3 regions of the Actinomadura fulvescens genome follow, and region 2 is predicted to be linked to each of the others. Evidence: riboswitches for the same ligand, from Rfam matches in the RefSeq annotation. Region 2 holds a riboswitch; each other region holds the start of a gene.

Region 1 (9,477 bases), 610 kb from region 2:
AGCGGATGGCGCGGAAGGCCGGGTTGACGGAGACGGCGCCGCCGCCTGCGGACAAGCCCGGGTTCTGGGGATATACCGCGCTGAGCGCCGGAGACGTGCTCAAGACCTATCGGTATCTGCTGGAGAAGGCGCCCAAGGGGCACCGGGACTTTGTGGTCGGGCAGCTGCGGCGCGCCACGCAGTGCGGGACGGATGGGTTCGATCAGTTCTTCGGGATTCCGCGGGCCGTGCCCAAGCCCTGGGCGATCAAGCAGGGGTGGTCGGGGTTCGGGGACGTTCCGGCGGTGCGGTGTAGGGAGGGCACGTTCCGGCCAGTGGTCGGGCCTGATCTCGGGCTTGGGCGGCCGGTTCTGCATACGACGGGGATCGTGGGCCACCGGATCTTCGTGGTGCTGACGCTGCAGCCGGCGGGGAGTTCGTTCCAGGCGGCCAGTGAACGGGTGACCAAGCTCACTCGCGATCTTTATAAGGCGTCGCGTTGATCTCTTTGGCGATCCGTTCCACGTCGGCGTCGGTGGTGCGCCAGTTGCTGAACGCGGCGCGGAGGGCCGGGGTCCCGGCGTAGACGGTGGGCGTCAGGAACGTCGTGCCGGACGCGGTGAGGTCATGGGTGATCTTGTCGAGGGCCTCTTTGGTGGGCTTGTCGAGCGTGAAGCACACCACGTTCAGGCGTACGGGGGCCAGCAGGCGCCAGTGGGGAGAGGCCGCGATGGCGTCGCCCAGACGTTGGGCGTGGGCGATGTTGTGTTCGACGATCGAACGGTGGCCCTCGCGGCCGTAGGCGCGAAGGGTCAGCCAGGCCGGGAGGGCGCGCAGGCGCCGGGAGCTCTCCGGGGTCAGATGGACGAAGTCCGGGTCCGCGGTGGGCAGGCCGATGTAGGCGGCGGCGTTCTGGAAGATCCGGACCTGGAGGTCCCGGCGCCGGGTGAGCTGGATCGCCGAGTCGTACGGGACGTTCAGCCACTTGTGCAGGTCCACGCAGATCGAGTCGGCGAGCGTGAGGCCCGCGACGAGGTGGGCGTGGGCGGGGGAGAGCGCGGCGAACCCGCCGAACGCGGCGTCCACGTGGAGCCAGAACGGATGGCGCTCGCGGAGGGCGGCGATGGCTTCGAGATCGTCGAAATCGGTGGTGTTCACGGTGCCCGCGTTGGCCACGACGATGGCGGGGCCTGAAAGCTCGTCCAGGGCGGAGGCGAGGGCGTCGACGTCGACGGCCTCGCGGCCCGGGAGGGTCGGGACGGTGCGCAGGCTGTCCCGGCCGATCCCCAGTATGGAGAGGGCTTTGTAGATCGTGGAGTGCGGCGTCCCGGAGAGAACGGTGATCTTCCCGAGGGCGGACACGCCCGTGTCGGCGATCGAGATGCCCTGCCGTTCGCCCAGCCATTCGCGGGCCAGCGCCAGGCCGACGGTGTTGGACATGGTCGCGCCCGAGACGAACGAACCGGAGTGCTCCTCGCCGACCCCGAAGAGCTCGCGGAGCCACGTGATCGTCTCTCGTTCGAGGTCCGACGCGGACGAGTCCACGCCGGGGCCGGCGTTCTGGTCCAGAACGCCGGTCAGCCAGTCGCCCGCGACGGACGCCGGGGTCGCTCCACCGGTGACGAAACCGAGATAGCGAGGCCCCGCACTGCCCGAGAAGCCCGGCTCCCAGCGTTCGGCGAACTCGGCGAGGGCCTCGTCCAGGCCGATTCCCGAGGCCGGGAGGGGGTCTGGCGAGGAGGGAACGGGCGGGACCGCGGCCGGCCGGTCGCCCAGCCCGGCCAGGATGCCGGCGGCCCTGGCTCGCACGTTCTCCAGCAACTCGGGCATTCGAGCCAGATCATCGGCCAGACGGGCGTCCATGACGGTCTCCTCACAGCGGTCCGGGGGACCCCATGAACGCTAGAGAACGGGCTCGTGCCGTGTCGCGGTCCAATGCCGGGAAGTGGCCTGGTGCGCTAGGGCGTGTTTCATGAGTCGCGTCCGTAGCGAGCGGCGTCCAGGTGCGTGCATCGCAAGGCGGAGGAGGGAGTCAGCCCGGGTTTGGCTGTCGACCGCTTGTCCGGGGTCCCCGCCGAAACGCGGAGCTCTGCGGAGCGTTTTGGTGGGGTGGGGCGACAACGCGGCGAGGCGCGTGCCTGGGCGTCGCGCAGTAGGACAGGGGCTTATGAAACGCGCCCTAGGCCTCGCGGAGGCGGCGGGCGGCGTCTTCCGGGCTCACGTCGTTCACGAACGCGCCCATCGCCGACTCCGAGCCCGCCAGATACTTCAGCTTCCCGGGAGCGCGCTGGACCGAGAAGAGCTCCAGGTGCAGCCAGGCCAGGTCGCGGTCCGTGCGGACGGGCGCCTGGTGCCAGGCCGAGACGTAGGGCAGCGGCATGCCGAAGAGCCGGTCGAGGCGGCTCAGCAGGTCCAGGTAAAGCGCGCCGAAGGCCTCGCGTTCGGCGCCGTCCAGGGCGGGCAGGTCGGGGACGCGGCGATGCGGGTAGACGTGCACCTCGTACGGCCAGCGCGCCGCCTTGGGCACGAACGCCGTCCAGAGCTCGTTGGCCGCCACGACGCGTACGGCCTCCTCGCGTTCGGCCGCCAGCACCTCCGCGAAGAGATCACCCGGGTGGCGGCCCGCGACGTCCAGCATGCGCCGCGTGCGCGGAGGCACGAACGGGTAGCCGTAGATCTGCCCGTGCGGGTGGTGCAGGGTGACGCCGATCGCCTCGCCGCGGTTCTCGAAGCAGAAGACCTGCTCCACGCCGGGGAACGCGGACAGCTCGGCGGTACGGTCCGCCCAGGCCTCGATGACGGTCTGGACCTGCTCAGGCGGCAGTTCGGCGAACGACCTGCCGTGCTCGGATGTGAAGCACATCACCTCGCAGCGCCCGCCGGAGACGCCGTCGCCGTACGAGGGGAACCGGTTCTCGAACACCACCACCTCGTACTCCGGCGACGGGATCTCGGTCGGCCGTCCCGGCGAGGAGGGGCAGAGCGGGCAGTCGTCGGCCGACGGCAGGAAGGTCCGGGTCTGGCGGTGCGCGGCCACGGCGACCCATTCGTCGAGCAGCGGGTCGTACCGCAGCTCCGACGCCGCCGCGCGGCCCGGCAGCGGCCGCTCGTCGGCGGCGCTCCGGTCGGCGTCGTCCCGCCGGTCGAAGTAGATCAGTTCGCGGCCGTCGGCCAGCCGGGTGACGGTGCGCTTCACCCCGCGTCCTTCGATCATGGGTTCACCCTGCCACGCGCAGCCCCGGCCCTCCTGTGACGAGGGCCACGGCCCATGCGAAATCCCCCTGCCTGGCGGGGCTGCATGCCCTTCTTACACGCAATCTTGACGCTCTGTTGGGAGAACGGGAATGGGCCCTTGGGGGTCGGTGTTGAGATCCATGTGGCACTTCGAAGAACCTCTTTGGTGATGATTTGCCATCTCGTGAGGGTTTGATACCTTCTGTCCGAATCTTGCGACGCACCCCATGCGTTGCGCCGGTCTTGAGCCGCATCAGGCCCTGATCGTCGAACGGTGGCCACCCATTGACGTGGCCTTGACGCGCGGCCGTGTGTTCCGCGCCTTCGTTCCGAGATCCATCCGAATAGCCGGGCACCGCGCTCGCGGTGCCCCTGGCCGAGTCCGCATCCCCCCTCACCGGATGCGGAGCCGGGGACCCACTTTGCAGGGGTGAATCGGCGTTCCATCGCGAACGCCGTAGGGCTCTTCCATGCCCGAATCCGTCAGCTAACCCGGTAGGCGACATGGGAGTTAGGGAGTTTCTCTTTCATGCTCGATCGCAAAATCGTGAAGCCGGCGTCCGATGACCCGAACACCATCGTGGGCGTCGCCCTCAGCGCCGTCCTGGCCGGAGCCCTCGGGCTCGCCGTCCTGAGCCCCTTCGGCTCCGACGCCACCGCCGACACCCGCGCCGACGCCCAGGTCGCCGGCCCCGAGCACGCCCGCAAGGGTGCGAGCAAGTCCGGCAAGTCCGGCAAGTCCGGCGAGGCCGTCTCCGCGAGCAAGGCCGAGAAGGCCAGTGCCGCCCCCGCGACCTCCGCCGAGGCGATCAAGGTCGCCATGAAGCAGGTCGGCATCACCGAAGGCCGCGACGGCCAGACCAAGTTCCACGACTGGTACATGACGACCAACGAGGCCAAGCTCACCGCCAAGCGTGACGGCGGCGACCCCGCCGAGTACAGCGGCGCGGCCTGGTGCAACATGTTCGTGTCGTGGGTCGGCGCCCAGGCCGGCGTCAAGGGCATGGGCTGGGACGCCTACACCGTCCAGCACGCCCGGTGGCTCGACAAGAACAACAAGTGGGGCCAGCAGGCCAAGCCCGGTGCCCTGGTCTTCTTCGACTGGCAGAACGGCTCGTCCGGCGGCATCGACGGCATCGACCACGTCGGGATGGTCGTCAAGGACAACGGCGACGGCACCATCTCCACGGTCGAGGGCAACATCAGCAGCTCCGTGGTCAAGAAGGTCCGGCCGAAGTCGTCCGTCGTGGGCTACGGCTACCCCGACTACGCCGACTACAACAAGAAGTCCTGACCTTCTCCAAGGAGTCCTGACCCTCGCAGGACTCGACCCCCCGCTACGAAGGCGCCCGGCTCCGGCCGGGCGCCTTCGGGCGTTTCGGCCTTCGGGCGTGTTTGAGTTGTTTGGCCGAGTTCGACCCATCTTCGGTAATACGAAGCATTCGGACGCTTTGCCCCTGCTTGGACCCGTGATCCGCGTTTCTGGAAAGGAACACGGCACATGGGATGAAGCGGAGGGAGTTGTTCGATGCCCGGGCGACCGGACGTCAGCGTGGTCGTGATCGGATACAACGACGCCGCGCGGCTTCCGCGTGCCGTCGGGTCCGTGCTCGGCCAGTCGCTGGGCGCGGTCGAGGCGGTGGTCGTGGACGACGCCAGCACGGACGGCACCGGCGAGGTGGCCGACGAGCTGGCGGACGAGCACCCCGGGCGCGTGCGCTCCGTACGCCTGCCGGTCAACTCGGGAGGCTGCGGCCGGCCGCGCAACGTCGGGGCCGAGCATGCCCGCGGCCGGTACGTGATGTTCCTGGACAGCGATGATCTCCTCGACCGGCACGCCTGCCTCAACCTGGTCGCCGCCGCGGAGGAGACGGGGGCCGATCTGGTGTCCGGCCTCTGCACGCGAATCCTGCTCAACACCGCCTACGCCCCCTCCAAGGAATGCCACTGGTACCCGTGGCTTTACGCCCGCCGCGCGCTCTTCGGGTCCCTCCATGACAAGCCCGATCTCCTCTACGACACCCTGTCCACCAACAAGGCCTACCGGCGCGAGTTCCTCCTCGACCACGGGCTGCGCTTCGTCGAGGGCCTGCATTACGAGGACCTGCTGTTCACCGCCGAGGCCTACCTGGCGGCCGATCGCACCGCTCTCATCCCGCACCGCGTCTACAACTGGTTCGTCGAGCCGAAGGCCGTGACCGCGCCGTCGATCTCCAACCGTCGCGCCGAACTCGCCAACTTCGCCGACCGGCTGGAGGTCCACCGGCGGATCGACGCGCTGTTCCGGCTGCGCGGCGCGTACGAGCTGAAACGGGCCAAGGACGCCAAGTTCGTCAACCACGATCTGCTGCTCTACCTGCGCGAGCTGCGCGATCGCGACACCGTCTACCGCGCGGGCTTCCTGGAGCTGGCGGCCGCCTACCTCGCGGAACTCGACGCGCGCGTCTTCGCGGAGGCCAATCCGGTCCCCGCGATCGCCGCGTTCCTGCTCCGCGAGCGTGACCTGACCGGGGCGCTCGCCGCGGCCGAGTACGGACGGGGCAAGCGGACGGAGCTGCGCAGCCAGCTACGGGAACAGGACGGCCGGATCTTCTGGGGTACGCGCCGCGCCGACAGCGCGTTGGCCCGCCGCGTCCTCGACGTCACCGGCCTGGGCCTGCACCAGCGGCCTCTGCGCGAGCTGTCGCCCGCCAACACGGTCACATGCCTGGCCATGCGGGGAGGACGCGCGCACATCGAAGGCCATGTGCTGAACGTGCTGCGGCGCGTCCCCGCCAACGCCGAGCTGAGCGGCACGCTCGAACTGAACGATCGGCGCCGCCCTGCCCGGGTGCGCCGCATCCCCGCCACCGTGACCCACGACGGCGACCGTCTCCGCTGGCGCGCCGACTTCGACCCGGCGCGGCGGCTGCGTCCGTTCGGGTTCGCCGATCCCGTCTGGGACGTGCGGTTTCGCCTCGACGTCGACGGCGAGGAGATCGTGACGCGGCCGGGGGAGGGCACGGGTACGGGAGAAAGCACCTGCCCAGGCGAGAGCACCGGCACCGGTACGGGACAGACGCTGGAGGGGGTCGTTCTGCCCGTACGGCCCCGTCTCACCCGGCTCGCGGCCGACGGCATGCGCTCGTACGTCACGGGCGCGGGCCATCTGGCGTTCAAGCTGGAAGGTGCCGGCAGGCTGACCTGCGCGACGATGGCCGCGGTGCACTGGGCCGCCGCCACTCCGCCGGGCCGCGGCGCCTGGACCCGCGTCCGCCGGCTGGAACGGTCGGTCCTGCGCACGCTCACCGCCCGCAAGACCAAGGTCGCCGTCTTCAACCGCGTGCTCAGCAGGCTTCCGGTACGGGCCGGGAGCGTGGTGTTCGAGAGCCAGCTCGGCGAGCAGTACTCCGACAACCCCAAGTACATCTACCGCGAGCTGCGCCGAACCGGCGTCCCCGTGCACGCCGTGTGGTCGTACGCGTCGTCCGCCCGCGGCTTTCCTTCTGACGCGACGCTCGTCAAACGGGGTTCGTGGAGCTACTTCCTCGCACTGGCCAGAGCTCAGTACTGGATCGACAACCAGGGCTTCCCCGACGGCCTCAGAAAGCGCCGGGAGACCACCTACATCCAGACCTGGCACGGATCGGCGTTCAAGACTATGGGATTCGACCAGCCGAGCATCAAGAGCGGCACCCGCGGCCAGCGCGAACGTCTCCAGCGCATGGTCGAACGCTATGACTGTTTCCTGGTGCGGTCCGAGCACGACGTCGGCACCCTCGTCAAAGGGATGGGCGTCCGCGCGGAGCTGCTGCCCGTCGGCTATCCGCGCAACGACCCGCTGGTCACCCAGGGCCGGGACGATCCCGAGCTCGCCGCCGACGTCGCCGCGCTGCGCGACCGGCTCGGCCTGAACGACGACGGCCGCCGGGTGGTGCTGTACGCGCCGACGTTCCGTTCGGGTCCGGACGGCCGCCCGGTCCGCGGCCTCGACCCGCCCGTCGACCCGGACCGGTTCGTGCAGGAGCTGGGGGACGACCTGCTGCTGCTCGTCCGCCCGCACTACCTCAGCACCGTGCGGCTGCCTCCCGCCGTCCAGGGCTCGATGCGGAACGTGGGCACCGTCCCCGACGTCACGCCGCTGTTGCTGCTCGCGGACGCGCTCGTCACCGACCATTCCTCGATCATGTTCGACTACGCCCTGCTCGACCGGCCGATGGTGTTCCACCTTCCCGAGGACGTGGCGTTCGGGCGCGGCTACTTCGACCTGACCCGGCACGCGCCCGGCCCGATCACGCGCACCGAGGACGAGCTGGTCGCCGAGCTGTCGGCGTTCGCCGCCGGTGGCGATCCGGGCGCGGGCCGCCGCCGGGCCTTCGCCGAACGGTTCGGCGAGCACGACCAGGGCACCGCCGCGCGGGCCGTGGTGGACCGATTCTTCAGGCAAGGGGATCCTCGTGGCCGAGCCGCGTGACGTTTTCATCGTCTGCAACAACACCGACGCCGTCGGAGGACTCCAGCGGTGGGCGCACCACCTGGCGCGCCTGCTGTCGGCCAGGGGGCACTTCGTCACGCTCGTCGGAATCACCCGCGCGCCCGAGCCGCACGACTACGGCCCGGACGACTCGTACCGCGTGGTGGTCCTGTACGACCGATGGCGGCCCTCGACGCTGAAATGGCGCCCGCGAACGCTGCGCCAACGGCTCAACGTGGCGGCGCGCGAGCGAGAACACAAGCGGACGAAAGAACTGCGGAAAGGCGCCGGCAGGCTCTCGGCTCTGTTCGCCGCCGCCCGTCCGGGTGCCGTGGTGATCTGCGCGCAGATCTGGGCGATGGAATGGGTCGCGTGCGCCGAGACCCGCGGCCTGAAGGTCATCGGGATGAGCCACGAGTCGTACGCGGCGACCCGCCGCTCGTCCCGGTACGGGCGGGTCAAGGAGTACTTCGCCGACGTCGACCGGATGCTCGCCCTCACACCCGAGGACGCCGACGCGTGGGCGCGCGACGGCATGACCAACGCCGACCACATGCCGAACCCGCTGCACGTGTCACCCGGCCGCTATCCCACGCTCGACGCACCCGTCGTCACCTGTATCGGGCGGCTCTCGTACGAGAAGGGCCTGGACATGATGCTGGAGGCGTGGCAGGAGGTCGCGCTCCGCCATCCTGAGTGGCGCCTGCGCCTTTACGGCTGCGGCCCGCAGGAGGAGGAGCTGCGGGAACGCGCCCGGAACGGGGGGATGGCCCGCTCGGTGGAGTTCCGGGGCGTCACCGACGAGATCGAGGCGGCGCTCGCCGAAACGTCGATCTTCGCGCTGCCGTCCCGGGACGAGGGCCTCCCGATGTCGGTGCTGGAGGCCATGGCGTACGGCCTGCCCACGGTCGCCTTCGACTGTGCCCCCGGAGTCCGCGAGCTGATCACCGACGGCGAGGAGGGCGCGCTGGTGCCGCCGGGCGACACGGCGGCGTTCGCGGCGGCGCTCGGCACGCTCATGGAGGACGCCGCGCTGCGCCGGACGATGGGCGCCCGCGCACGCGACTCGGTGCTGCGCTTCCACCCGGACGTCGTGCTCGATCGGTGGGAACGGCTGTTCGACCTCCTCCACCGAGACACATCCGGTGTACCGGCGCAAGCGGGAAGAACCCATCGAGCCGACAGTGAATTTCCGCCCACATTGCCTGGAACGGCCGTTCGAGTGGAATCGGGGTCACGCTCTTTTACCGCCGAGGGGGATTCGTGACCTGACGTTTGAGCGGGCAATGCAATGACTTGTTCTACAATTCAGACCTTTGGCCTCCCTCGGGCATGGTCGCCGCGGAACGGCCCTATATTTCGGGGACGCGGAATTTGCTGGAGTGTGCCTGAGGATGGGATTCATCGGGATGAAGATGCCCGACCTGAACGAACTCCGGGCGGCCATGCGAGGCAGGGCGGTGGTGGCCGAGGCCCGGGTGGTGCTCGCGGACCGGCTCGGCTGCCATGAGGGAGAGGCCCTGCAGCACCTGATCTGGCTGGCCAGGGACCTCGACCTGGAACTCGAGGACGCGGCGACGCTGATCGTCGCCCACCCCCCGGCCGGGTCCGGCAACAAGGCGCGCGCCAAAACCCGCGCCGAACCCCGTGACAAAACCCGCGCCAAGCCAGGCCCCAAAACCCGCGACAAGAGCCAAGCCAAAACCAAGGCCAAAACCAAGGCGCGCGACACCGCCCCCGGCAAATCCCGCGCCGGCAGGCGCGGCAGGACAGGCGACGAGACCCTGGGAAGGCTTACCGCGGAGGACTCG
Region 2 (9,477 bases):
AGCAAGTACAAGGTCACCGCCACCGCGCTCGGCCGGGACGGCAAGACCCAGACTGTGACGAGCCGGTTCACCACCGCCAAGCCCAAGAAGGCGATGGCGACCACGGTCGAGGCGCCCTCGCACAAGGAGACGGTCGGGGTCGGGATGCCGATCATCCTGAACTTCGACGAGGAGGTCGCCGACCGGGCCGCGGTGGAACGGGCGCTGGAGCTGCGTTCCTCCAAGGCCGTCGAGGGGGCCTGGCACTGGTTCGACGACCAGCGGGTGGTGTTCCGCACCAGGAAGTACTGGCCGCGGCACACGCAGGTGAGCTTCCGCGCCCACCTCAGCGGGGTGCGCTTCGCCGGCGGCCTGTACGGCACCGACGACAAGAACCTCGACTTCCGGGTCGGTGACGAGCACATCATCAAGGCGAGCGAGAACTCGCACCAGATGTGGGTCCGGGTGAACGGCAGGCTCAAGCGCACGATCCCGGTCAGCATGGGGATGGGCGGCGTCCGCAAGTACATCACCACCAACGGCGACCACCTGACCATGGACAAGGGCAGCCCCGTCATCATGGACTCGTCCACGGTCGGCTGCGGGCCGGGCTGCCCCGGCTACTACCGCCAGACGGTCTACTCGGCCGTGCGCATCTCCGACAGCGGCGAGTACGTCCACAGCGCGCCCTGGTCGGTCGGCAGCCAGGGCAACAGCAACGTCAGCCACGGCTGCGTCAACATCAGCCCGGGCAACGCCTCCTGGTTCTACGACCTGGTCTACCGGGGCGACCCGGTGAAGATCACGGGCACCGCGCGGGAGCTGGAGCCGGAGAACGGCTGGGGCTTCTGGCAGCTCGATTGGGCGGACTGGGCGAAGGGCAGCGCACTCAAGCAGACGCTGCACGTGGGCCCGCGCGGCGCGAACCCCGTGCCGCTCTCCCCGAAGACCTCTCCCGCGCCGAAGCCCACGACGTCGCCTTCGTCGTCCGGCGGCCCGCTGACCGACACCGCGCCGACCAGCACCGGCACGCGCCCGGCCCAGCCAGGCTGATCGCAGACCGGCACTCGCCTGCCCGAGCCAGGCTGATCGCAGACCGGCACTCGCCTGCCCGAGCCAGGGTGATCGCAGACCGGCACTCGCCTGCCCAGTCAGCGGCGGGTGAGCGGTGAAGGCTCCGGCATGTGGTTCTGCCTGGCCCAGGAGCGCGCCATCGCGATGCGTTCAGGGCCCGCCGGATGGGAGACCCAGAGCAGGTATTCGAGGGCGTCCGGCCGCAGGTCGGAGATGTTGCGCACGGACAGCTCGTGCTGCATCGTCACGAACGTCTCCGGGTCGCGGGTCAGGTCGAGGGCGTGCGCGTCGGCCCGGGCCTCGATGTGGCGGCTGATGAGGTTCTGCACGGGGCCGCCGAGCGTGGACGCCACGGTGACGAGGGCCAGCAGCAGCGCCACGGAACGAGGGTCGGCCAGGCTTTCCCCAGCCTGGGCGCGGCGCCGCAGGCCGGGCGAGGTCATGAGGAGCTGGAGCAGGCACACGGCGCCCGCCACGCCCAGAGCGCCGATCAGGGTCCCGTGGAGGACGTCCTTGTGCTTGGCGTGCCCCAGCTCGTGCGCCACGATCGACTCGATGCGTTCGGGCGGGGACTTCAGAAGCGTGTCGTACACGACGATGCGCCGCGTGGAGCCGAAGCCGGAGACATAGGCGTTGAGCGCGGTGGTACGCCGGGAGGCGTCCGCGACCAGCACGTCCTCCACCGGCACGCCGTCACGCTCGGCCATGGCCAGCAGGTCGGTCCGGAGCTTCCCCGCCGGCAGCGAGTGGAACTTGTTGAACACGGGCTCGACCACGACCGGGTAGGCGAACGACACCGCGAGCACGAGCGCGAAGCCGCCCGCCGCCGCTCCCGTCCACCAGTAACGGGGGAAGCGCCGCAGCAGCCCGTACAGCAGCACGAGCGCGATCGACCAGATCGCCCACGTGACGCCGAGCGACTTCGCCTGGTCCACGAGCCACTCCGGCCAGCTCTGCGTGGACAGGCCGTACCGCCGCAGCACCGACTCGCTCCAGATGGAGAACGGCAGCCGGGCCAGCCGGAGAACGGCCGTGAGGACCAGTGCCGCGCCGACCACCCGCAGCGGCCACCGGCGGACCCGCGCGGTCGTCCAGGCGATGAGCCGGGAACCCAGCGGGGTGAGGCCGAGGAGCAGGACCAGCGCGAGCCCGAGCACGAACCGCGCGTACGCGGGCGGGTTGAGGGCGGCGTCGAACGCGCGTGAACGCTCGATCTCGGCGGGCGTGAAGTCCAGCGCGGGATCGGCGGCCACCGAACCGCCCGGCACGTGCTCGGGAATCGGATGCCACGGCGTGGTCACGGCCAGGATCACCCCGACGGCCGCGAAGAGCACGGCGGCAGTGATCGCCGCGGCGATCCGCGACCGCCGCATGTCCCTCGTCCTACCACCCCGCCCCACCACCACTTCCGCCGCAGGCGGCTCTGGGGCGGGTTTGTGCTCCGGCTCGGTCAACGCAGCTCCTCGCGCAGGTAGTCGCGCCACATGGCGGTGAAGCGGGCGGTGGTGACGCCCAGCACCTCGCGCAGGGCGGCCGCCTCGGGCCGGCGCCCGGCGGCGCGGTAGAGCCGGACGAGTTCACGTTCACCGTACCGGTCGGCGATCATCCGGCAGGCGAGCCACGCCTCCTGGTAGGCCTGCGACAGCCGTGGGGAGGTGCCGTCGAACGCCGCGCGGCCGGGGAGGGCGGCGGGCGTGCGGCCCGCGGCGATCTCCCGGTGCAGTTCGCGCGCCGCCGACCGTACGCTCACCTTGGTGTCGCGGTAGCCGACGTAGTCGGCGAAACCCTCGATGAGCCACAGCGGCGTGCGGCCGTCGCGGGCGCCGCCGGTGGCCACATGGGTCAGTTCGTGGGTGAGGACGACGTTCTGGCCGAGGGCGTTCAGGCGGCCGAACGTGTCCGCCGAGACGACGATGCGGTCCTCGCCGCGCCCGCCGGTCGCCGAGGGCGCCACCGTGGCCAGGGCCGCGATGTCCTTGAGGTGCTGGGTGTCGCCGACCAGGGACGCCGCCAGGGCCGGATCGGCGGGGACGAGCGCCACCGCACGCCGGGGCCAGTCCGAGCCGACCACGCCGGTCACGACGGGCACGGCCGCGGCCAGGCGCCGGGCGATGCCGTCGAGGCCGGGGGCGTCCCCGATGACCAGCCCGCCGCGGCCGCGCCGGACGGTCAGCGGGCCGCCGTCCCAGATCTCGGCCTCGTCGCGCAGGCCACGGCCGGCGGCATCGCCGACGATCACCCAGCTGCCCGAGCGGGCGGCGAACGTGAGATACCGGGTACGTGCGACCGGGCCGCGGTCGAAGCCGCGCAGCTTGTAGTGGAGGCTGATCCGCACGGCGGGGGCGCCGGAGGGGCCCGGCGGCTCGATCGCCTCGTACCGTTCACGCCAGGACTCCAGCGGCAGCCTGGTGAGGTTGTCGAAGACCCTGGCCTGCGCCTCCTGGTAGGCCGCGGGGGCGGAGGCGACGGTGGCGAGGAAGCGCGCACGGTCGTGCTCGCGTACGGCCGCGGCGCGGTTGGCGAGGACGGTCTCGACCGCGCGGGTGTCGGGGACGCCCGCGACCGGGGCCGTCGCGGCGGCGTCACGCGGGGAGGCGTCCCCGCGGACGGTGACCCCGGCCGCCGCCAGGGCGCAGGCGGTCGCGGCCAGGACGATCAGCGCGACGGCCCGGCGGCGTGGCACGCCACCGGGCCGGTCGTCCGGCGGCGGGCCGGGCGGGTCGTCCGGGGCCGAGCCGGGCCGGTCGTCTTCCATGCGGCCGATCCTATTGACCCGGCCCCGCGGCCCGCGCCGAGCCGATCATTCCGCGTAGTCGGGGTAGCCGTAGCCCACGATCTGGTCGGCCGACCGCTCCTTGATCAGGACCGCGTCCGAGGTGTTGCCCTCCACGGTCTGCACGGTGCCGTCGCCGTTGTCCTTGATGACCATGCCGACGTGCTCGATGTCGTCGATGTTCTCCGAGCCGCCCCAGTTGAAGAAGACGATGGCGCCGGGCCTGGGCTCGTCGCCCCAGCGGTCCTGCTGTTCGAACCACTTGGCGTGCTCGACCGTCCAGGCGTCGCTGCCGATGCCGTGGCTGAAGCCGAGCCGTTCGCCGATCCAGGAGACGAACATGTCGCACCACTGGGCGTCGTTGTAGCCCTCAAGGTCACCGCCGTCGCGCGCCAGGGTCTCCTTGGCGCGGTCGGTGGTCATGTACCAGTCCTGGAACTTGGTCTCGCCGTTGCCGTTCTCGCTGATGCCGACCTGGGACTTGGCCAGTTCGATGGCGTCCTCGGCGGTGGGCTTCTTCGGCTCGGCCTTGACCGGCGCCTGCGTGGCCGTGGCGGCCTTGGGGGCGGTGGCGGACTTGCTCGCGTCGCCGGAGAGCTTCTCGGGAACGTTGTGCGAGGCGCGGGCCTTGCGCGACGGTTCGGCGCCGACCGAGGCCGCCGCGGCGGCGCTCGGCGGCTTGGCCACGGACGTCCCGGCGGGGGCCGCGTCGATGGCGGCCTGGGCGGTCACGGTGGCCGCGCCGATGACGGCCGCTCCGGCGACGATGCCGCCGGTGGTCCGCAGGGTGATGACCAGGGGGCTGGATTTGCGGTGCTTGCCTGCCACGAGGGGGTTCTCCTTGGCTTCCATGCCGCCTACCGGGTTAGCTGACGGGTTCGGGCGTGGAAGCTGCCCTACGGCCTGCGAAGAGGCCGATTCACCCCAAAGGGACTGCCGGGCGCAGCCCGTCCGGTGGAGGGTGGGGCTGCGCAACGGTCTGCCGGGCGCAGCCCGTCCGCTGATGGGCGGAGGGTGGGGGCTGCGGGATGGCATGTCGGGCGCGCTGCGTCCGTCCGTTGAGGAACGGAGGAACGCGGGCAGCCGCGACGGTGGGTCCCCGGTTCCGCTGATGCGGATTCGGCGGTGGCCGTCGAAGACGACCTGAGGGTTTCGGTGAGGGGAGGGGAGACCGGGCGCGGCCGCCGGGGGAGGACGGCCGCGCCCGTCAGGGGATGGTCCCGCTCAGACGCGGGACCGATTCGGGATCAGTAGGGACGGACCGCGCCCGAGAAGGTCTTCTTGCGGTAGCCGTTGAGCTTGACGACCTTCACGTGACTGCCGGAGTTGGGGGCGTGGATCATCCACACCTTGCTCCCCTTGCGCTTGGACACCATGCCCACGTGGCCCTTGCCGTGGAAGAAGACGAGGTCACCGGGAGCGAGCTTGCTCCAGGACACCTTGTTCTTCACGGCGCGGTACTGGGCGGTCGTGACGCGAGGGAGCTTGACGCCGGCCTTCCGGTAGGACCACTGGACCAGGCCGGAGCAGTCGAAGGCGTTCGGGCCCGCCGCGCCGTAGCGGTACGGCTTGCCCTTCTTCTTGTGGGCCGCCTTGAGGGCCTTCTGCGCCAGTTTCTGGCGTTCGGCCCACGACTTGTTCTTGGCCTGCTTGACGACCTTGGCCACGGGTACGGCCTTGGCCGCTTCGGCGGCGGGGGCCGGGACCGCCGCCACCAGGGGTGTGACCACCGCGGTGGCGATCACGAGACCACCGGCGAGGCGGACACGACGAATCGTGGGGCTGACAGCGTTGCTGGACAGGGGAATCTCCTTCTTCCAGACGCCTACCGGGTTAGCTGACGGGTTCGGGCGTGGAAGTTGCCCTACGGTGCGCCCGTTCGAGGGGATCGAAGGGAGGGCGCGCCGATTCACCCCGGTCGGGGCCGGTCCGGACAGGACGGGCCGCCGATGTGTGGGTCCCCGGCTCCGCGCGATGGCGGACTCGGCGCTGCCGCGGCGATCCTTGGGCGTGATGAGGCCCGTGCGCGGGACCCTGTGTCCCGCGTGCGAAAGCGCGGCGCTGATTTGGTTGGGACGAGCGGCCTCGAAGGGGCGTTCGCTCGGTGGCCGGAGCCCGTTGGACTGAACCGCCGTGACGCGCTCGCTGGCGCCATGCACGCCATGCTCGTCGAGCCTGCTGAGCGTGCGCACGGTGCGGTCGGGCCGGCCGGTCTCCGTTCGGCGGAGACCAGGTGCGGCGCGTGGAGGGCGTCGCACCGGCGGCGGCACCTGGAAGGTGCCGCGCGGGGGAGCGGCACCTGGGGGGTGCCGTGCCTCCTGTGACGCCCGGGGGCGTCGGGGGCCTTGCGGCGCCTGGTAGGCACCGAAGGTGGGCTCAAAGTATCAAAAGGTCATGCGAATGCAAATCCCCGACAAAACAGAACGGACCAGGTCAGACCTGGTCCGCTCCTCGTGTGGGCTTGCTCACGGGCCCGTCAGGGCCGCCCAGCGCCGTAGTAAGTCGAGGCGTAGTAGCCCGACGTGATGCTGACGATCTCGACGTTCTTGCCCGTACGCGGCGAGTGGATCATCTGGCCGTTGCCCACGTACAGGCCGACGTGGCCGAGGCTGCGGAAGAACAGCAGGTCCCCGGGCTGGATGTCGCTCTTGGCGACCCGCTTGGTGGCCGCGTACTGCGAGTTGGTCGTCCGGGTGATGCTGACCCCGGCGGCCTCCCAGGCCCTCATGGTGAGGCCGGAGCAGTCGTACCTCGGCCCGGTGCCGCCGTACTGGTAGGGCGTGCCGAGCTTGCTGTAGGCGAAGTTGAGAGCGACGCGCGCCGAGCCGCTCGCCGGGCCCTTGTAGCTGCCGCCGGAGCCGCCACCGCCGGTGCCGGGCTTGTCGGGCCGCACGCCGAGTTTCTTCAGCAGCTTCTTCTGCTGGTTGATCGACTTCTCGACGGTCGCCTTCCGCGTCCTCAGCTCCTTGGCCTTGGCGGCGACCTCGTCGTAGGCGCGCTGGGCCTGGGCCTTCTCGCGGCGGACCCGCTGCGCGGCGGCCAGGAACTGGCCCAGCTCGGAGTTGCGGTTGCGGGACAGGTGGGAGAACACCGCGGCCTGGTCGAGCACGGCCTGCGGGTCGCCGCTGCCGATGAAGCCCGCGACGTCGCCGGTCTCGCCGTTCTTGTACGCGGTGGCCGCCATCTGCGCGATCTTGGTGCGCAGCGTCTCGAACGCGGTCTCCTCGTCGCGGCTGGCCTTCTGCGTCGCCTGGAGCTTCTTCTTGGCGCGCTTGAGGTCCTCAGCGACCTGGTTGTACTTCTCGACCAGCTGCTCGACCTGCTCGTTGAGCTTTTCCAGCTTCTTCTGGACCTGGCTCGCACTCGGTTTGGGCTCGGCATAGGCGGCCGGCGTGGGCAGAGCCACAGGCAGCGCCATGGAGGTCGTCACGGCGAGGCATGCGGTCGCCATCAGCCGCCGGGAGCTGCGTTCACTGGCCACGGTCGGAATTGCCCCTCTCGTCCGCTATTCAGCGGATGACATTAGCGAGGGGCCACAGGAGTCACAACCGAATCGTCAGTATTCATCAAGCTCGGTCGGCTATTCGTGCGTATGGTGACCGTGTGATCACGAAGCGCGGTCGCGGGCGTGGGTATGGGTACGGATAAGGGCCAGCCGCAGCGGTGGCACCATGTCCAGATCGGCCAGCACCTGCAGCGCGCGCCGTTCGTCGACGTCGAGGTCCACCATGTCGCCCGCGCCGGGCTGGGCCGGGGCCGCCAGCAGGGTCGTGATCACGCAGTCGCCGCACCCCGTGCCGCGCACCTGGCAGCCGTCGCACTCGATCAGCATGTCGTCCTCCGTACCTCGGTTGTCACGGAAGGTACGCGGCGGGTGTGACAGAACGCGGATGCGCTACGGCCTGGAGAGAGGCGCTACGGCCTGGAGAGGCGGCGAAGGAGCAAAGTGGACACCGCGGGGCGGGCTCCGGCGCGGCGGGCGGCGTCGGCCACCTCACGGTCGGAGGAGACCACCACCACCGCGCGGCCGGAGGGCTCGGCGCGGACCAGCTCGCCGATGAGCTCGTCGGCGGTCTGGCCCGGACGGCTGAACAGCACCCGGACGCCGCGCGGCGCGGCGATCGCCACCGGCGCGTCCAGCTCGGCCCCGTCGAAGACGCAGGTGACCTCGGCGCGGGTCTGCGCGGCCAGCCCGCCGAGGCCGGACAGCAGGCGGCTGCGCTGGTCGGCGAGCGGCAGCTCGCCGTAGCCCGTCTTGGTGACGTTGTAGCCGTCCACGATCAGATGGACCCGGGGCAGCGTCAGGAGCCGGTCGAGCAGCTGCGGGTCGTCGTCGGAGAGCGCCCGGCCGGGCAGGTTGCGGTGGACGAGCTTGTCCGGCTCGATCCCGGCGACGGCGTCCGCCGGACGTTCGATCATGGTGGGCAGGGCCAGCTCCCGCCGCACGCCCTGCGCGGCGTCCACCAGCGTGTCGAGCAGCATCCGCAGCCGGACGTCCTCGACGTTGCGGCCCTCCCGGGCGGCGCGGCGTGCGTGCTCGGCGGCGCTCTCGGCCTGTTCGAGCCGGGCGCGCAGCTTGCGCAGCTCCTTCTCGGCGGCGGCGGTGGTCTCGCGGGAGGTGGCCAGCTCGCGGGCGGTCTCGGTGGCCAGCGCGGCGGCGCGTTCCTCGGCGGCCCTGGCCTTCTGCCGGGCGTCGTGCAGCTTGCGGCGCAGCTCGGCGACCTCGGCCTTGCTCTCGCGCAGCTCGCCGCGCAGCTTGTCGAGCTCGGCCGAACGAGACGCGCGGATGGCCGCCAGCTCGTCCCGAAGAGCGGTGATCTTGCGTTCCGCCGCCTCGCCCTCGGAGGCGCTCGCGGATCGTTCCAGCTCGGCGCGGGCGGCCTCGGCCAGCTCCGTCCAGCCGGCCGACCGCAGCAGGTAGGCGACGGTCGCGGCCCGCACCGGATCGGCCGCGGGCGGCACCCGGCCCTCCTCGATGGCGGCCACCAGCTCGGGCTCGGCGTCCCGCAGATGCTCGGCGACCTTGACCCGGAAGTCGGCGTCCTTCTCCAGCAGCGCCGCGATGTGCTGCCCGGCGAGCTTGGCGCGCTTGCGGCGCTCGAACTGGGCGAACCGGCGGAGCGGCGGCGGAACCTCGGTGGCGGGGAGGGTGCCGATCAGCTCGGCGGCGGCCTCCAGCACGCTCTGGCGGACCGCCTCGGGAAGAGGACGGGCCAGGCGCTCGGCTTCCGCTCCGGGGCCGCTGTCGATGATCCGCTCCTCCCCGTGCCCGTATCGACGCCGTTCGCCTAGTATTTCCGGACGCCGGACACCTTAACCAGCACAAATGCCATCTCGCAGCCCCGGCCCTCCGCTGGACGGGCCGCGCCTGACGAGCCGATGCGCCGGACACCGGCCGGTGTCCGGACGGGTCGCCCCCGGCCCGTGCCCCAACCCTAGCGGCCGGTGAACTGTCGGTGGCCCCCTCTACCGTCGCGGTCATGACCCACCCGGCCCGCCCCGCCAGCCGCGACGCGACCCCTGGCGGCCCCGGCGGCCCTGGCGTCCAGAGCCGCGACCGAACGCCCGGCGGCCCCGGCGTCCAGGGCACCTTGGACGATCTCGGCACCCCCCTGGCCGACGTCACCTTCGTGGTCGTCGACCTGGAGACG
Region 3 (9,477 bases), on a different contig from region 2:
TGCAGCAGCGAGTTGAAGATGTCCGGGTGGGCCTTCTCGATCTCGTCGAACAGCACGACCGAGAAAGGCTTGCGGCGCACCTTCTCCGTCAGCTGGCCGCCCTCCTCGTACCCGACATATCCGGGCGGAGACCCGAACAGACGCGAGACGGTGTGCTTCTCCATGAACTCGCTCATGTCGAGCTGGATGAGCGCGTCCTCGTCACCGAACAGGAACTCCGCCAGCGTCTTGGACAGCTCGGTCTTACCGACACCGGACGGGCCGGCGAAGATGAACGAGCCACCGGGACGCTTGGGGTCCTTCAGGCCGGCGCGGGTACGCCGGATCGACTGCGAGAGCGCCCTGATGGCGTCCTCCTGGCCGATGACCCGCTTGTGCAGCTCGTCCTCCATGCGGAGCAGACGCGTGGTCTCCTCCTCGGTGAGCTTGAACACCGGAATGCCGGTCGCGGTGGCGAGGACCTCGGCGATCAGTTCCTCGGTCACCTCGGCGACGACGTCCATGTCGCCGGCCTTCCATTCCTTCTCGCGCTGCGCCTTCTGCGCCAGGAGCTGCTTCTCGGAGTCGCGGAGCGCGGCGGCCTTCTCGAAGTCCTGCGCGTCGATCGCGGACTCCTTCTCGCGCCGCACGTCGGCGATCTTCTCGTCGTACTCGCGCAGGTCCGGCGGCGCGGTCATCCGGCGGATGCGCATCCGCGAACCGGCCTCGTCGATGAGGTCGATCGCCTTGTCCGGCAGGAACCGGTCGCTGATGTAACGGTCCGCCAGCTGGGCGGCCGCGACCAGGGCGCTGTCGGTGATCGAGACGCGGTGGTGCGCCTCGTACCGGTCCCGCAGGCCCTTGAGGATCTCAATGGTGTGGCTGAGCGACGGCTCGGCGACCTGGATCGGCTGGAAGCGGCGCTCCAGTGCGGCGTCCTTCTCCAGGTGCTTGCGGTACTCGTCCAGCGTGGTCGCGCCGATGGTCTGCAGCTCGCCGCGGGCCAGCATCGGCTTGAGGATGCTGGCGGCGTCGATCGCGCCCTCCGCGGCGCCCGCTCCGACGAGCGTGTGCAGCTCGTCGATGAACAGGATGATGTCGCCGCGCGTACGGATCTCCTTGAGGACCTTCTTCAGGCGTTCCTCGAAGTCACCGCGGTAGCGGGAGCCGGCGACCAGCGCGCCGAGGTCCAGCGTGTAGAGCTGCTTGTCCTTGAGCGTCTCGGGCACCTCGCCCTTGACGATCTTCTGCGCGAGCCCCTCGACGACGGCGGTCTTGCCGACGCCCGGCTCGCCCACCAGGACCGGGTTGTTCTTGGTACGGCGGGAGAGCACCTGCATGACCCGCTCGATTTCCTTGTCCCGCCCGATCACCGGGTCGAGCTTGCCTTCCCGGGCGGCCTGAGTGAGATTGCGGCCGAACTGGTCGAGCACAAGGGACGTCGACGGCGCCGACTCGGTCGGGCCGCCCGAGGCCGCGGGCTCCTTGCCCGAGTAGCCGTGCAGCAACTGGATGACCTGCTGGCGGACCCGGTTGAGGTCAGCGCCGAGCTTGACCAGGACCTGGGCTGCGACGCCCTCGCCCTCACGGATCAGCCCGAGCAGGATGTGCTCAGTGCCGATGTAGTTGTGGCCCAGTTGCAACGCCTCACGCAGTGACAGCTCAAGGACCTTCTTGGCGCGCGGAGTGAACGGGATGTGACCCGACGGCGCCTGCTGACCCTGGCCGATGATCTCCTCGACCTGCTGGCGCACCGCCTCGAGGCTGATTCCCAGGCTCTCCAAAGCCTTGGCAGCGACACCCTCACCCTCGTGGATCAGACCCAGGAGGATGTGCTCGGTGCCGATGTAGTTGTGGTTGAGCATCCTGGCCTCTTCTTGAGCCAGAACGACAACCCGCCGCGCGCGGTCGGTAAACCTCTCGAACATCTCGTCGCTCCTCACAGAGCGGTTGGGCAGAGTCCGGAACGTCCGGTCCTGTCCTCCCGCATGCTAGCCCGCCCCGAGAAGGCCAACCCGGTGCACTCCCACCAGGAGACGTTCCCCAGCTAAGCGCTGTTCATCCTCATCCAACTACCCCACCGGTGCGTCATGTTCCCGCTACGCCGCAAGCGAACGGGGCTTTTCAGCAGGTCGTTCACGGCAAGGGGGGTCATTCATGCCGTACAGGGACGGATTAGCCGAATGAGGCCTGTCTACCTCCTCGCGGGCGTCGCAATCCACCGAACGCTACGCCAGAAGCGAACGGCCCGCCCCCGTTGTCGGGGCGGGCCGCCGAAGCGAGGTGGGTCAGTGAGCCGCCTCGTACTGCTCGACAACGTTCTGCGGGATACGGCCACGCTCGTTGACCTTGATGCCGCGCTGCTTGGCCCAGGCGCGGATGTCGGCACTCCGCTCGCGGCTGGACGCACCGCGCGGACGGCGCCGACGCACGGTGCCGGCCTTACGCGACTTCTCCACGAACGGCTGCAGAGAATCCCGCAGCTTCTTTGCGTTGGCGCTACTGAGATCGATCTCGTAGGAGGCGCCGTCGAGCGAGAACGCCACGGTCTCGTCCGCCTCGCCACCGTCGAGGTCGTCGACGAGAAGCACCTGAACCTTCTGTGCCATGGGGACAGACCTTTCAGCTGGAGCAAACTGCATTCGGTTGACAAAGATATACCGCGAAGTCGACCGATGACAATTCAACACTCGCGATGAAGTTTCCTTCCCTGCCGGTAACTCAAAGTAATCATGGTCACCGAATCCGCCATCCACCGGATAGGCAGTCGCTGACAGCGGGGCGCCGGAGGGGGCCCGCATGAATTGTCCGGCCAGGGCGCACGGGATGATTTCGACGTGACGGGGGTCACCATGAGGCACCTGACCTGGGCCATCGATCTTGCATTCGCGCACGACCGGCTTTCCCGGACGGGCCCAACCGGGAGAGAAATACGCCCGGCGCCACCTTAACGGACGCGGCAACACCGATCCCGGAGCCATCGTTTAACCCCCACGTAACGGTACTAACCACCACCGCCACCGGACCGAATGCACCCCCGCCGCCGTCACCCGCGGGTGATCAGGACCGTCCGCCGGGATGTGGATAGATTCCGCTCCCGACGATCTCGACGAAATCCGTTGCCATCCGCACGTGCAAGCACGGCCGCTGCACCTGCACGCATGCCTATATCAGCGGAAAAGCCGTCAATGCCGTCACACGGTCGCGGCGGACCGCATACCAGCCGACGTCAGCGACCAGACCTCGTGTTCCTGGCACGTTTGACCACGAGTGTCCCGACAAGACGGTCATGAAGGGCCTGGCGTTGCCCTCCTTCGTACATTGCCGCCACGTTCGCGACCCAGAAGAGGCCCGCGAGAACGCCCAGGATCGCCACCGGCCTCAGCGCGATCGGGCCCGAGTACGCCACCGCGCGCTGGAAGGCACGCCACACGCCCGGTTTGCCGGAATCCATTCGTACGACCTCGATGCCGGCGAAGCGCTTGCCGATCGTGCGGCCCCACAGGGCGAGCTGAAGCCACTCATAAAGAAAGAGGACCCCGGCGACGGCCGGCGGCAAGACGATGTCGGCCTCCTGCCCGGGGAAGGCCTCCCGAACGACCATCGCGACCGGCAACCCGACCACGAGCGTGTCGACGATGCGAGCCAGCAATCTCTGCCCCGGCTCGGCGAGCTCCATCTCCGCGGCCGAAGGGACGGACGAGGCCCCTTCCCGGGAAACCGCCGCGCCAATACCGGCCGCGGCGACCTTCGGCGGAACCCCCGAAACACCCCCAGATCTCCCAGCCACATAATCGGCGGGGCGGGGCTTGGACGAGCCGACGTATTCACCGACCAAGTGCACTGAAACAACGCCCCCGCCGGGCGTAACCACCGTCCCGCCCGGCTCTTCCCAAGACTCGTCCACGGAGCCGCCGCTCCCCGAGGACACCGAAACCTCCCCCTCCAACGGCCCTGAGAACGAAGGTGACGCGTCATCTGCCCTACCCGGAGCACCGGCTAGGCCGAACGCGCCCGTCCCCTCTCCGACAAAACCAGACGGCCCAGCCGCCCCCACCCCGAACCCCCGCCCACCCTCACCAGCCCCCGACGGACCCAAATCCGCCGCAGCGGCGTCCGAGCCAGCCGCATCCGAGCCAGACAGAGCCGACTCCGGCGAGCCAGACCCGGACGGACCAGAGCTAGACGGACCCGAGTCAGGCGCAGCGGCGCCCGGCGGAGCGCAACCGGACGGACCCAAGCCGGACGCAGCCGACCCCGACGGACCGGAACCGAGCGCGCCGGAACCAGACGGACCCGGGGCAGGCGTAGCGGCATTCGGGAGTCCGGAGCCTGGCGAGCCCAAGTCAGACGGAGGCGCCTCCGGCCGGGCAGGGCCGGGTAGGCCCCAGCCGGGCGCAGCTGCCTCCTGCGAGCCGGGCAAGCTGGAGCTAGGCAGGCCCGAGTCATTCGGAACTGAGCCAGGCGTAACGGCGTCCGGCAGTCCGGAGCCAGGCAGTCCGGAGCCAGGCGAGCCCGAGCCAGAGGTAGCCGCCTGCGGTGGGCCGGAGCTAGCCGGGCCGGAGCCAGAGGTAGCCGCCTCCGGCGGGACGGAGCTAGGCGGGTCCGAGTCAGACGGACTCGGGTCAGGCGTAGCGGCATCCCGTGGGACGGAGTCAGACGGATCGGAGGTGGGCGAATCCGAGCCCGACGGAGGGGGTTTGTTGGGGGGTGGAGGGGGTTCGGACGTGGACACGGTGCTGCGCCTGTCAGGCCTCGTACTCGGCGGTCTCGTCGTACTCCGCGTACTGGCCGCGTTCGTCGATCACTAGCGTGCCCGCCATGCGGTCGTGCAGGGACTGGTGCAGGGGCTGGTCCCAGATCGCCCACAGGTAGGCCATGAGTGCGCCGGCCCAGACGAGCAACATGCCGTACGCCAGGTAGTCCCAGATCATCACCGCGAGCGCCAGAAAGACGAAGACGCCGATCTGGTAGGCGACGTTGTTGATCGCCGCCCGCCAAACCGCCTGATATGTCGTGAGCGCCTCACCGGCAGGGCGCACCTGGACCACGCCCAGCCCGAGGACGCGCTTGCCGAGCGTCCGCCCCCACATGGCCAGCTGCACCGCCTCATAAATGAAAGGCAGCACCGACAGCACCGTGAAAAGCGTGAAGATGATCGGCCAGTTCCAGATACCGCCCTCGGTGTTGGCCTTGTCCCCGGCGGTGTCGAGACCGATCACCCCGAGCGCGACCGGCAGCACGAGGGCGAAACCGAAGACCGCCACGAGCACGTAGTCGATGAGGCGCGCGCCCGCGCGGCGCAGGATCGGGGCGAGGGGGAGTTCGGCCGCTTCGGCCGTGTCGTCGTAGTACGGCTGCGACACACCGGCGGGCTGCCACTGCTGCTGCGGCGGAGGCTGGCCACCCTGCCAGTACTGCTGAGGCGGCACTTGGCCACCCTGCCAGTGTTGCCCAGGGCCCGACGCCTGCGGGTACGGCGGCCGCCCGCGATGGGGGGATTCACTCATCGGTCAGTCCTCCAGGCGAAGCAACATCCGGGTATTCCCCAACGTATTCGGCTTGACCCGGTCAAGGTCCAGGAACTCGGCCACGCCATCGTCGTACGAACGGAGAAGTTCCTCATACACCTCGGGCGAGACCGGGGTGCCCAGGATCGGCTGAAACCCGTGGCGCGCGAAGAAGTCCACCTCGAAGGTAAGGCAGAACACCCGTTCCACGCCGAGGTCCCGCGCGGTCTCGAGCAGCTTGCTGACGATGCGGTGGCCGATGCCTCGGCCGCCGTTCCCCTTCTCCACCGCGACCGAACGCACCTCGGCCAGGTCTTCCCACATCACGTGCAGCGCGCCGCAGCCAACGATCTGCGGCTCTCCCTGCCGGTCCTCGGCCACCCAGAACTCCTGCACGTCCTCGTACAGCGTCACCGTGGTCTTCCTGAGCAGCCGACGCCCCGGACCGGAGTACATGTCGACCAACCGGCGGATCTCCTGCACATCGGCGGTACGGGCTCGCCGGATCACTACTTCCACAAACAGGCGACATTATCGAACCAGCGGCCTTTACCTGGAGTGGACGCACCCTTACCGTAGGTAGCGCACGCGGGTGACTAGACAAAAACGACCACACCCCTGTCTCGGGGGTGACGTAAGCCACACTGACCCCGGGGCTATCACTCAGGGCGCACCCGCGATTTCGCATGTTCTGGTTGGCATCGAAGGCCGACTCCGTTAGTCTCCTGCGCTGACATCGGCCACCGCATCATGGTGGCCGAACCGCCGAATCCACGGGCCGCGAACCAGCGTTCCGAGGAGCCGGGAACCCACTTTCGGAGGGTTCGTGGGGATGACCCTCGGACCGACACCGACTGGGGTGAATCCGCATCCGCGCGGCTGACCGCGCACATCCGCGGAAGGGCTGCTCCGGCCCGAACCCGTCAGCTAACTCGGTAGGCGGACGAGGAGAGGAGAATGAGTGGAGCCATTGCGCCCTGCGTCCCTTTCGCGCTCTGCCCGTCTTTCACGGAGCAAGGCGGGGGCCGTCGCCCTCGCCGCCGCGATCATTGCCACCGCCGTTCCAGCGCTCCCGGCGCACGCCGACCCCGAGCCCTCCACCAAGGAGCTCAGGACCCAGGCGTACAAGCTCGCCGACCAGCTCGAGCAGCTGACCGAGCAGTACAACGGCCTCAAGGTGAAGCTCCAGCAGTCGCAGCGTGCCGCGAAGGTCGCCACTGACAACGCCAAACGCCAGGAGAAGGCGCTCGAAGGCGTCCGCGAGAAGGTCGGCAGCCTCGCCGCCACCAGCTACATGCAGGGCGGCGCCGACCCGACGGTCTCCTTCGTCGCCTCCCAGGACCCCCAGCGCCTCCTCGACCAGGCCGCTACCCTCCACTACTTCGCGACCCAGGACGGAACGCGCGTACAGGGCCTGATGCAGGCCATGCAGGCCGCACAGCGCGCGCGCAAGGCCGCCGAGGAGCGCGCCAAGCAGGTCACTCAGCTCCGCGCCCAGCTTGAGTCCCAGCGCAAGAAGGTCACTTCTCTCTACGAGAAGGTCCGTGGCCGCCTGGTCAAGAAAGACCCCACGCAGCTCTCCAAGCTGCCCGTCGTAGGTACCGGCAAGGCCGCCCAAGCCCTCCGCTACGCAATGGGCAAGATCGGCCGCCCCTACGTCTGGGGTGCCGCCGGGCCGTCCACGTTCGACTGCTCGGGCCTGACGATGTGGGCCTACAAGCAGGTGGGCATCAGCCTTCCGCACTACACCGGCAGCCAGTGGAACGCGGGCACACACATCTCCCGCAGCCAGCTCCAGCCGGGCGATCTGGTCTTCTTCCACAGCGACCTGCACCACATGGGCATGTACGTGGGCGACGGCAAGTTCCTCCACGCCCCCCAGACCGGCGACGTCGTCAAAATCTCACCCCTGGAAGGCCGCCCCTACGCCGGCGCCGTCCGCGTAGCCTGACACGACCCGCCACCAACACCACACCACCCAAGCGCCACCCCGCCCGGCGCAACACACCGCTGATGCAAGACTCCGTCTACGCAACGCTCAGCCGACGCAGCACGGCCTCCGCACAGCAACCCGTTGACGCGACACGCCACCGATGGAACACACTGCCAACGCGTCGGCACGGCGCGCCGCTTAGGCGGCGCTCCGTCTGTTCAGTCCGGCCGGCCGGGCCTACGCACCACACCACTGACGCAGCACGTCCGCCCGCGCAACACTCCACCGGCGCAGCGCGCCGCCCGGGCAGCACACCGCTGGCGCGCGGCGCTGTCGATGGGACGCGCCGCTGACGCGCCGCAGGGCATTCCGCTGGCGCTGTACTCCGGTGGCGCCTCTACGCAGCGCTCCGCCGATGTTGCAGGTCCGTGGAGAACGCGCCGCGGTGGGATCCCGCTGGCGCGGTGCGCCGCTGTGGGGCGGTTGCTGAATGGGGCGTGCTGCGCAGAACGCAACCTTCGGTAGCGCGGCGTCCCCCCGTGGCCGCCGCCTGTTGACGAACCTCGTCCGCGGCGACGCCGCCTGCAGGGACCTACCTGTCAGGACGTCGGCGTCGCCGCTGCGGGGACGGACGGAGTTCTTCTCTCGCTACCGGACTGCTCAGATGAGTTGCCTTCGGGCCGCCCACACCACGGCCTCGATAGGGGTGTTGACTTCGAGCCGATCACAGATCGTGCGCAGACGCCGCCTCAACGTCCGCGCGCTCAGCTCGAGTTTGCGTGCCGCCACATCGGCGGTGACACCGCTGGCGATCTGCGCGAGCAGCTTGATCTCCTCCTCGTTCAATCGCAGATCGTCAGTGCCACGACGTGCGAGTGTGGCCTGTTCCACTCCGTCCTCCCTCGTCCGTGGTGATGACCGCGGGGATGCAGCCGTCCGCTGCACAGGCACGGGTAGGCCTCGATCTGTACGCGTTGGGTTGCCGGGTCCGGAGCCACCGGACTTAGATCATCTATTTCCTTTTCTGTCTCGCATGCTTGGCCGGAGGTGGCCGATAGGTCGATTGCGGGGCGCCGTGCGGGAACTCCGGGTAACGATTCACTCGTTGGCCAACCGAACGAGGACAAACCTTCGGGCGCGACGGAACCGTCCACGACGACGTGGACGGCCGTGCACCGGTGGGGAACGTCTCGTGCGGGGACGGGTCATGATCGCCAGCCACTGCAGCCCCATCCCTTCTCGTCCGATCCGCCGACCCGTAAGCCAACGATGATCGTGAATCGTTTCAAGCTACGCTTCGGCTCGGAACGCTAGGCGGCCGGATCCGGCCCGTCAAGCGCCGATTGGGCACTTTGTGTGCTTGTATGGCTACCAACCGTGATGGATCTCACGGGGGCTCGCAGGCGAAGCTCGATTACCTGCGTAAACAGATCCGGGGTCGACGAGGAGTGAGTTGCCGCCCACCAGTATTCGGGAAGTCGCGAGACGTGCCGGAGTCTCAGTTGGGACCGTTTCGAATGTCCTAAACCGGCCAGATCTCGTGGCCGAAGCCACCCGTGATCGCGTACGTGCGGCGATCGAGGAACTCGGATTCGTCCGCAATGAGTCCGCCAGACGGCTCCGTCAGGCCGACGCGGGGCGTGCCCGCGCGTTCGGAATCGTCGTGGAGGACCTGACCAATCCCTACGCCACCGACGTCGCCCGCGGTGCGGAGATGGCGCTGAACGAGGCGGGCCATGACGCGCTGTGGTTGACGAGCGACCACTCCGCGGAGAAGGAGCGCCGCATCCTCGAACTGCTGGAGGAGCAGCGGGCCGCCGGCGTGCTGATCATTCCGGTGGGCCTGGGCGCGACGGAGATCGACCGGCTGCGCGCCTCGGGCATGACCGTGGTGCTCCTCGACCACTCGGCTCCCGACGTCTGCTTCGCCCAGGTCGATCATGTCGCGGGCGGGGACATCGCCGCCGGCCACCTGCTCGGCCTCGGGAGAGAACGCCTGGCGTTCGTGACCGGCCTCCCCGAGCCGCTGCCCTGTGTCGAGCGCCGCAACGGCGC

Evidence for each region. A riboswitch is a leader RNA that binds a small molecule or an ion and turns the genes downstream of it on or off. The one in region 2 is predicted to bind cyclic di-AMP.
Region 1: it holds a riboswitch for cyclic di-AMP, as region 2 does, so the genes downstream of both, ABD333_RS06760 (CHAP domain-containing protein) here and ABD333_RS04005 (C40 family peptidase) in region 2, are expected to answer to the same signal.
Region 3: it holds a riboswitch for cyclic di-AMP, as region 2 does, so the genes downstream of both, ABD333_RS23190 (NlpC/P60 family protein) here and ABD333_RS04005 (C40 family peptidase) in region 2, are expected to answer to the same signal.

The regions. Positions count from the first base shown of each region.
Region 1 is NZ_BAAATD010000001.1:1,460,073-1,469,549, forward strand. Features, by position in the region: gene ABD333_RS06745 (hypothetical protein) at 1-482, shown strand, start outside; gene ABD333_RS06750 (pyridoxal phosphate-dependent decarboxylase family protein) at 451-1,842, opposite strand; gene galT (galactose-1-phosphate uridylyltransferase) at 2,159-3,175, opposite strand; cyclic di-AMP (ydaO/yuaA leader) riboswitch at 3,578-3,729, shown strand; gene ABD333_RS06760 (CHAP domain-containing protein) at 3,743-4,507, shown strand; gene ABD333_RS06765 (bifunctional glycosyltransferase/CDP-glycerol:glycerophosphate glycerophosphotransferase) at 4,742-7,666, shown strand; gene ABD333_RS06770 (glycosyltransferase) at 7,650-8,933, shown strand; gene ABD333_RS06775 (SpoIIE family protein phosphatase) at 9,061-9,477, shown strand, end outside.
Region 2 is NZ_BAAATD010000001.1:850,415-859,891, forward strand. Features, by position in the region: gene ABD333_RS03985 (L,D-transpeptidase) at 1-1,032, shown strand, start outside; gene ABD333_RS03990 (M48 family metallopeptidase) at 1,131-2,426, opposite strand; gene ABD333_RS03995 (hypothetical protein) at 2,504-3,808, opposite strand; gene ABD333_RS04000 (CHAP domain-containing protein) at 3,854-4,654, opposite strand; cyclic di-AMP (ydaO/yuaA leader) riboswitch at 4,666-4,793, opposite strand; gene ABD333_RS04005 (C40 family peptidase) at 5,074-5,571, opposite strand; cyclic di-AMP (ydaO/yuaA leader) riboswitch at 5,633-5,825, opposite strand; gene ABD333_RS04010 (C40 family peptidase) at 6,303-7,307, opposite strand; gene ABD333_RS04015 (hypothetical protein) at 7,434-7,658, opposite strand; gene ABD333_RS04020 (NYN domain-containing protein) at 7,742-9,007, opposite strand; gene ABD333_RS04025 (DEDD exonuclease domain-containing protein) at 9,307-9,477, shown strand, end outside.
Region 3 is NZ_BAAATD010000006.1:185,269-194,745, forward strand. Features, by position in the region: gene ABD333_RS23165 (ATP-dependent Clp protease ATP-binding subunit) at 1-1,907, opposite strand, end outside; gene ABD333_RS23170 (histone-like nucleoid-structuring protein Lsr2) at 2,268-2,588, opposite strand; gene ABD333_RS23175 (RDD family protein) at 3,209-3,658, opposite strand; gene ABD333_RS23180 (RDD family protein) at 4,728-5,411, opposite strand; gene ABD333_RS23185 (amino-acid N-acetyltransferase) at 5,493-6,008, opposite strand; cyclic di-AMP (ydaO/yuaA leader) riboswitch at 6,243-6,447, shown strand; gene ABD333_RS23190 (NlpC/P60 family protein) at 6,451-7,440, shown strand; gene ABD333_RS23195 (LuxR family transcriptional regulator) at 8,083-8,313, opposite strand; gene ABD333_RS23200 (LacI family DNA-binding transcriptional regulator) at 8,876-9,477, shown strand, end outside.